DNA from 2 places in the Terrihabitans aquatilis genome. Region 1 is predicted to be linked to the other one. Evidence: predicted binding sites of a transcription regulator. Region 1 holds the regulator's gene; the other holds the start of a gene.
What was found. The regulator HrcA, encoded in region 1, represses chaperone genes, less so after heat shock. The targets are predictions, from matches to a motif close to GTTAGCACTCNCNNNNNGNGAGTGCTAAC.
Positions count from the first base shown of each region.

Region 2: groES (co-chaperone GroES) is a predicted target of HrcA. The motif match lies at 1,987-2,015, and genes of this name have one in related genera.

Region 1 covers NZ_JBOCUO010000002.1:398,406-401,829, reverse strand. The annotation lists gene ACQ6S1_RS07925 (amino acid ABC transporter permease) at 1-211, opposite strand, end outside; gene ACQ6S1_RS07920 (amino acid ABC transporter substrate-binding protein) at 296-1,207, opposite strand; gene hrcA (heat-inducible transcriptional repressor HrcA) at 1,426-2,514, shown strand; gene ACQ6S1_RS07910 (BQ00720 family protein) at 2,524-2,796, opposite strand; gene ACQ6S1_RS07905 (Hsp20 family protein) at 2,821-3,234, opposite strand.
Region 2 covers NZ_JBOCUO010000003.1:699,564-702,987, forward strand. The annotation lists gene ACQ6S1_RS14300 (DUF423 domain-containing protein) at 1-182, shown strand, start outside; gene argB (acetylglutamate kinase) at 239-1,123, shown strand; gene ACQ6S1_RS14310 (pyrimidine 5'-nucleotidase) at 1,134-1,847, shown strand; gene groES (co-chaperone GroES) at 2,069-2,356, shown strand; gene groL (chaperonin GroEL) at 2,402-3,424, shown strand, end outside.

The DNA.
Region 1 (3,424 bases):
ACTCGACGTAGGCGGTGCCCAGCGTCTGGCCGATGCGGGAGGGCAGGGTGCGCAGGATGCCGATGCCTGTGCCCAGAACGAGCGCGATGATCCAGGCGATTATGGAGACCTGAAGAGTTATCCAAAGGCCGTGGAACAGCAGGTCCAGATAGGTGCCGTTGCCCTCGGGCGAGAGCTCCCAGAAGATGTTCCAGTTCCAGTTGTAGCTCATGCCCGGTGCTCTGACGAAAAGGCACCAGGCGCGCAAAGCGCCTGGTGCCGGTAAGGATGGCTCGGGTTCATACCGAACGCGGGATCAGTTCTGATAATCCTTCGGATCACCGGAATCCGTCGGATTTGCAATGACCTTCTTGAAGGCTTCGCCGACGGGCAGGTTCAGGTTGATGCCGCGGGGCGGAATCGGCTGCGTGAACCATTTGTCGTAGATGCCGTTGATCTCGCCGCTCGTGTAGATCTTGGTCATGGCCTCATCGACGACCTTCTTGAAGGCCGGGTCGTCCTTGCGGAGCATGATGCCGTAGGGCTCGGTGGACAGAGCGTCCTCGGAGATCACGTAGAGCGAGGGATCCTTGGCGTTGGCCGCGAGGCTGGCGAGCAGGATGTCGTCCATCACGAACGCGGCGGCGCGATCGGTCTCGACCATGAGGAACGCCTCGGCGTGGTCCTTGGCCGGGATGATGCGCATGCCGAGGTTCTGCTCGGTGTTCATCTCGTTGATCTGCTTGATGTTGGTCGTGCCGGCGGTGGAGACGACGGTCTTGCCCTTGAGGTCGGCTACGGTCTTGAAGTTGTTGGACTTCTTGGACACGAAGCGGTTCGCCGTCACGAAGTGCGTGATGGTGAAGGCGACCTGCTTCTGGCGCTCGAGATTGTTGGTGGTCGAGCCGCATTCGAGATCGACCGTGCCGTTGGCGATCAGCGGGATGCGGGTCGCGGAGGTGACCGGGTTCAGGGCAACCTTCAAATTGGGCTCGTTCAGCTCGGCCTTAACCGCATCGGCGATCTTCAGGCACAGTTCATGCGCGTATCCCACGACCTGCTGCTTGTCGTCGTAGTACGAGAACGGGATCGAGGAATCGCGATGGCCGATCGTGATCGTGCCGCGTTCCTTGATCTTCTGAAGGGTGCCGGTGAGTTCCTGGGCGCCGGCCGGGGCGGTGAGCCCGATGGCGGCAGCCACAATGAGAAAGAGACGTCCCTTGCGCATGTTCTCTCCTGGTTCGGCGTTTATGCCCGATTTTTCGAGCGCTTATGCCTGATTTTTGGCCTTGCTCATGGCCTGGTCAGATCGTGCCCCGTCTTCTGCATCCCTGTCCAGAGGGGGTTTCCCCAGACGAAGCATAAATCATTCCAAAGTGAACAACGGCGTGGATTTGGCCCGGTTGCACCAATATCTGTAACGGGCAACGGACCGGAGGAGAAAACGTGCCGCGCAATCGTGTGCCAGCCGAGGATGCGGGTTTCGCACTGTCCGATCTGAGCGAGCGTTCGCGCGAGATCTTCCGCCAGATCGTCGATTCCTATCTTCTCACCGGGGAGCCCGTGGGGTCGCGCAATCTGTCACGCGTGCTGTCGGCGCCCCTGTCGCCGGCATCCGTGCGCAACGTTATGGCGGATCTGGAAAATCTGGGCCTCATCCATGCTCCGCACACCAGTGCGGGCCGCCTGCCGACCGAAACCGGACTGCGCTTCTTCGTCGATGCGATGCTTGAGTTCGGCGACGTGTCGGAGACCGAGCGCCGTTCGATCGAGGCCGAGGTCGCAGGCTCGAACCGGTCGCGGTCGGTGGAGGATATCCTGTCGCAAGCCTCGACGCTGCTGTCGGGCGTGTCGCGCGGGGCGGGCGTGGTGCTGACCAGCAAGCAGGACGTGCGGCTGAAGCACATCGAATTCGTTCAGCTCGAACCCCGCCGGGCGCTCGTCGTGCTGGTGGCGGAGGACGGGTCGGTGGAGAATCGGCTGCTGCCCCTGCCGCTTGGACTGCCCGCGTCGGCGCTGGTGGAGGCCAGCAATTTTCTCAATGCGCGGGTGCGCGGGCGCACGCTTCTGGAGGCGCGCGCCGAGATCGAGGCGGCGCGCATCGCAGCCTCCGCGGAGCTGAACGACCTGACGGCGGGGCTGGTGGAGGCGGGGCTTGCGGATTGGGGCGAGGGGGACGGGGATCAGCGCCGCCTGATCGTGCGCGGACAGGCAAACCTTCTGGGCGACCTCAGGGCGCTGGAAGATCTGGAGCGCGTGCGGCTGCTGCTGGACGATCTCGAAAGCAAGAAAGAGGTGATCGAGCTCCTGGGCCGGGCCGAGACGGCGGACGGCGTGCGGATCTTCATCGGCTCGGAGAACAAATTGTTCTCGCTGTCCGGCTCGTCGATGATCGCGGCGCCGTTCCGCGACCGGCGCCAGCAGATCGTGGGCGTGCTCGGCGTGATCGGCCCGACCCGGCTGAACTATGCCCGGATCGTGCCGATGGTGGACTATACCGCGCGCCTGGTCGGCCGGCTGGTGGGAGAGAATTGAGCCGCCGTCTCAGTGCAGGCTGACGGTTTCCAGCTCGTGCTCCCAGGCATTGGCGAAGGCGGCCTCCAGCGAATCCGTCAGCAGGATGGGCGTGCCGTCCGCGCCGAGAAGGGCGAACAGCTGCATGCCCGGCTCGAGGTCCGGAGCCTGCGGGAACAGCCGGTTGACCTCCTCCGATAGCATGGCGCGCACGTAAGCGATCTTGCCGTCGCCGAGACCCGCGAGCTGGGCATCGGTGAACATGCTGTGGCCGGACGTGTTGGTCTTGCTGGTGTCGATCATGATGGTACGCCTCCCGGCCCCGTACTAGCGGGCCGCAATGTCGATCTTTCGGACGGTGCGCGCGGGCTCCGGCCGGGCGAGATCGATGGTCAAAAGGCCGTGCGACAGGTCCGCGGCGAGGACGTCCATCCCCTCCGCCAGCACGAAGACGCGCTGGAACTGGCGCGCGGCAATGCCGCGATGCAGGAACATTCTCGGTGCTTCCTCGGTCTGGCGGCCGCGGATGGCGAGCTGGCCATCCTCGATCGTGACCGTCAGCTCTTCCGGCTTGAAGCCGGCGACCGCCAGCGTGATGCGGATGCGCTCCGGGACCTCGGCCTCGGCCGGCAGCCGCTCCACATTGTAGGGCGGGTAGCCGTCTCCGCTCCTCGTGGAGCGGCCGATGGCCCGTTCGATGTCCTCGAAGCCCAGCAATAGCGGGCTTGAGAGGGAAGTCATGCGCGTCACGTCAAAGCCCTTTCGGAAAGCAGCTTTGGGAAGGTGAGACCCGGAAAGCGGCATCTCTCGTTGCCCTAGAATTTGGGGAGAACGGGGCCGCTTGCAAGTGTGCCGATGCGTGCGCCGATCAAGTGCCCGTGTGCGCCGATGCACGAACGCGTGTGCCCATAGTAGGACTACCGATCCGGCC
Region 2 (3,424 bases), on a different contig from region 1:
TGGCTGGAGGCGTCGTTCTTACGGTCGGAACAATGCTGTTCTCCGGCGATCTGGTGATGCGCCATTTCGTGGGGCAGAGCCTGTTCCCGATGGCGGCGCCCACTGGTGGCATGTCGATGATGGCGGGCTGGCTCATTCTCGGCATTGCCGCGTTATTGCCACGTGGCCGCGCAATGGATTGAGCGTCTTTGCTCAAGCCGTTAAGAACCCAATCTCTTCTTCACCGGAACTGCGCCGCATGACCTCCGACGTCTCCCCCCTCGATCGCGCCCGCATCCTGGCTGAGGCGCTGCCGCACATGCAGCGCTATGACGACGCAACCGTCGTCGTGAAGTACGGCGGCCACGCCATGGGCGAGGAGAGCGCCGCCCGCGATTTCGCCCGTGATATCGTGATGCTGAAACTGTCGGGCCTGCATCCCATCGTCGTCCATGGCGGTGGTCCGCAGATCGGCTCCATGCTGAAGCGGCTGAACATCGAGAGCCGTTTCCATGACGGTCTCCGCGTCACCGATCAGGAGACGATGGAAGTCGTCGAGATGGTTCTGGGTCTCGTCAACAAGGGCATCGTCGCCGCCATCAACGCGGCCGGGGGCCGCGCCATCGGCCTGAGCGGCAAGGATGGCCACATGGTCACCGCACGCAAATATGCGCCTCTCAACAGAAGCGTGCCGACCGGCGGCGATGATGTCGATCTCGGTTTCGTGGGCGAGCCGGAGGCCGTCGATCCGGCCGTCCTGACGCTTGCCTCGCAGTCCGACATCATTCCCGTGGTGGCGCCCGTCGCCGCCTCGCGGTGGGGCGAGACCTTTAACGTCAATGCGGACACGTTTGCCGGCGCCATCGCCGGCGCGGTGCGTGCTCGCCGCCTCCTGTTCCTTACGGACGTTCCCGGCGTGCTGGACAAGGAAAAGACGCTCATCCGCAAGATGACGATCAATGAAAGCCGCATGCGCATCGCCGACGGCACCATTACGGGCGGCATGATCCCGAAGGTCGAAACCTGCATCGACGCGCTGGAACGCGGCGTGGAGGGCGTGGTGATCCTCGACGGCAAGGTGCCGCACATCGTGCTGCTGGAGCTCCTGACCGATCACGGTGCCGGCACTCTCGTCACGCGCTGAGGTGAGCCCGATGGCCGAAGATACACGTCCTGAGCGACGCGGTTTCGAACGCGTCGATACCTGGATCTTCGACCTCGACAACACGCTTTATCCGCCGTCCTGCCGTCTGTTCGAGCTGATCGACCAGCGCATGATGATGTTCATCGCCGACCGCTTCGGCATGGACGGCATGTCGGCGCGCGCCCTGCAGAAGGATTATTACCGCCGCTATGGCACCAGCCTGCGCGGCCTGATGGAGGTCGATGGCGTCGACCCGCACGAATTCATGGATTTCGTGCACGATGTTTCGCACGAACGATTGGTGCCGAATCCGGCCCTGATCGAGGCGATCGGCGCGCTGCCCGGGAAACGGTACGTGCTGACGAATGGCTCGCGCAATCACGCCGAGCGGTGCGCGGCCTCGCTCGGGCTTGGCGATCTCTTCCACGACATCTTCGACGTGGCGCAGGCCGATTTTGTGCCGAAACCCGAACGTGCCGCCTATGACCGCTTCGTCAGCCTTTTGGGCGTGAAGCCGGAGCGCGCGGCCATGTTCGAGGATCTGGCGCGCAACCTCGCGGTTCCTCACGCTTTGGGCATGACGACCGTTCTCGTGGTGCCCGCCGATGAGGACGTTCCCGAACGCGCAATGCACGCGGAGGACAGCCTTCAAGGGCCCTATGTCGACCACGTCACGGACGATCTGGCGTCATTTCTGACAGCTGCCATGGGCGAACGGCGATAAGCCGTACACCGGGCGGCGACACCGCCATATTGACGTCGTATCGGATCGTCATGGTGGGGTGTGGCCGCAAAGAAAATGCCCGGCGGTTCGCGCCCGTTTCCTTGACAAAATCCACGCCTCGTCTTACCTCCCGATCGCCTTTGGCACTCACCCCGCGTGAGTGCTAACGGCACCGAAATTCGAGGCTCGCCACCCGGCGAATACCTGAAGGAAAACCCACCATGAACTTCCGTCCGCTGCACGACCGCGTGGTCGTCCGCCGCCTGACCGCTGAAGAGAAGACCAAGGGCGGCATCATCATTCCCGACACCGCCAAGGAGAAGCCCCAGGAGGGCGAGATCGTCGCTGCCGGCTCCGGCGCGCGCGACGAATCCGGCAAGCTTGTCCCGCTCGACGTGAAGGCTGGCGACAAGGTTCTGTTCGGCAAATGGTCGGGCACCGAAGTCAAGATCGACGGCGAAGACCTTCTGATCATGAAGGAATCGGACATCCTCGGCGTCATCGCCTGAGCATCCGCCCCTTTTCATCTCTGAATTCAGACAAGGAACACATCAATGGCCGCGAAAGACGTACGTTTTTCCGCCGATGCCCGTGAGCGGATGCTCCGTGGCGTCGATATCCTCGCCAACGCCGTCAAGGTCACGCTCGGTCCGAAGGGCCGCAACGTCGTCATCGACCGCTCGTTCGGCGCGCCGCGCATCACCAAGGACGGCGTGACCGTCGCCAAGGAGATCGAGCTCGAGGACAAGTTCGAGAACATGGGCGCCCAGATGGTGCGCGAAGTGGCCTCGAAGACCAACGACCTCGCCGGCGACGGCACCACCACCGCGACGGTTCTGGCCCAGGCCATCGTCAAGGAAGGCGCCAAGTTCGTTGCCGCCGGCATGAACCCGATGGACCTGAAGCGCGGCGTCGATACCGCCGTTGCCGCGGTCATCGAGAGCCTCAAGGCTTCGGCCAAGAAGATCAACTCGTCCGATGAAGTCGCGCAGGTCGGCACCATCTCCGCCAATGGCGAGAAGGAAATCGGCGACATGATCGCGCATGCGATGCAGAAGGTCGGCAACGAGGGTGTCATCACCGTCGAGGAAGCCAAGACCGCCGAGACCGAGCTCGAAGTGGTCGAGGGCATGCAGTTCGACCGCGGCTATCTCTCCCCGTACTTCATCACGAACGCGGAGAAGATGATCGCCGACCTCGAGGATCCCTACATCCTCATCCACGAGAAGAAGCTGTCCGGCCTGCAGGCGATGCTTCCGGTTCTCGAGGCTGTCGTGCAGTCCTCGCGTCCGCTCATCATCATCGCTGAGGACGTCGAAGGCGAGGCTCTGGCCACGCTCGTCGTCAACAAGCTGCGTGGCGGCCTCAAGGTCGCGGCCGTCAAGGCTCCGGGCTTCGGCGATCGCCGCAAGGCCATGCTCGAGGACATCGCCATCCTGACGGGCGGCCAGGTGATCTCCGAGGACCTCGGCATCAAGCTCGAGAACGTGACGCTCCAGATGCTCGGCCGCGCTAAGAAGGTCGTGATCGAGAAAGAGAAGACCACGATCGTCGACGGCGCCGGCCAGTCCGAGGAC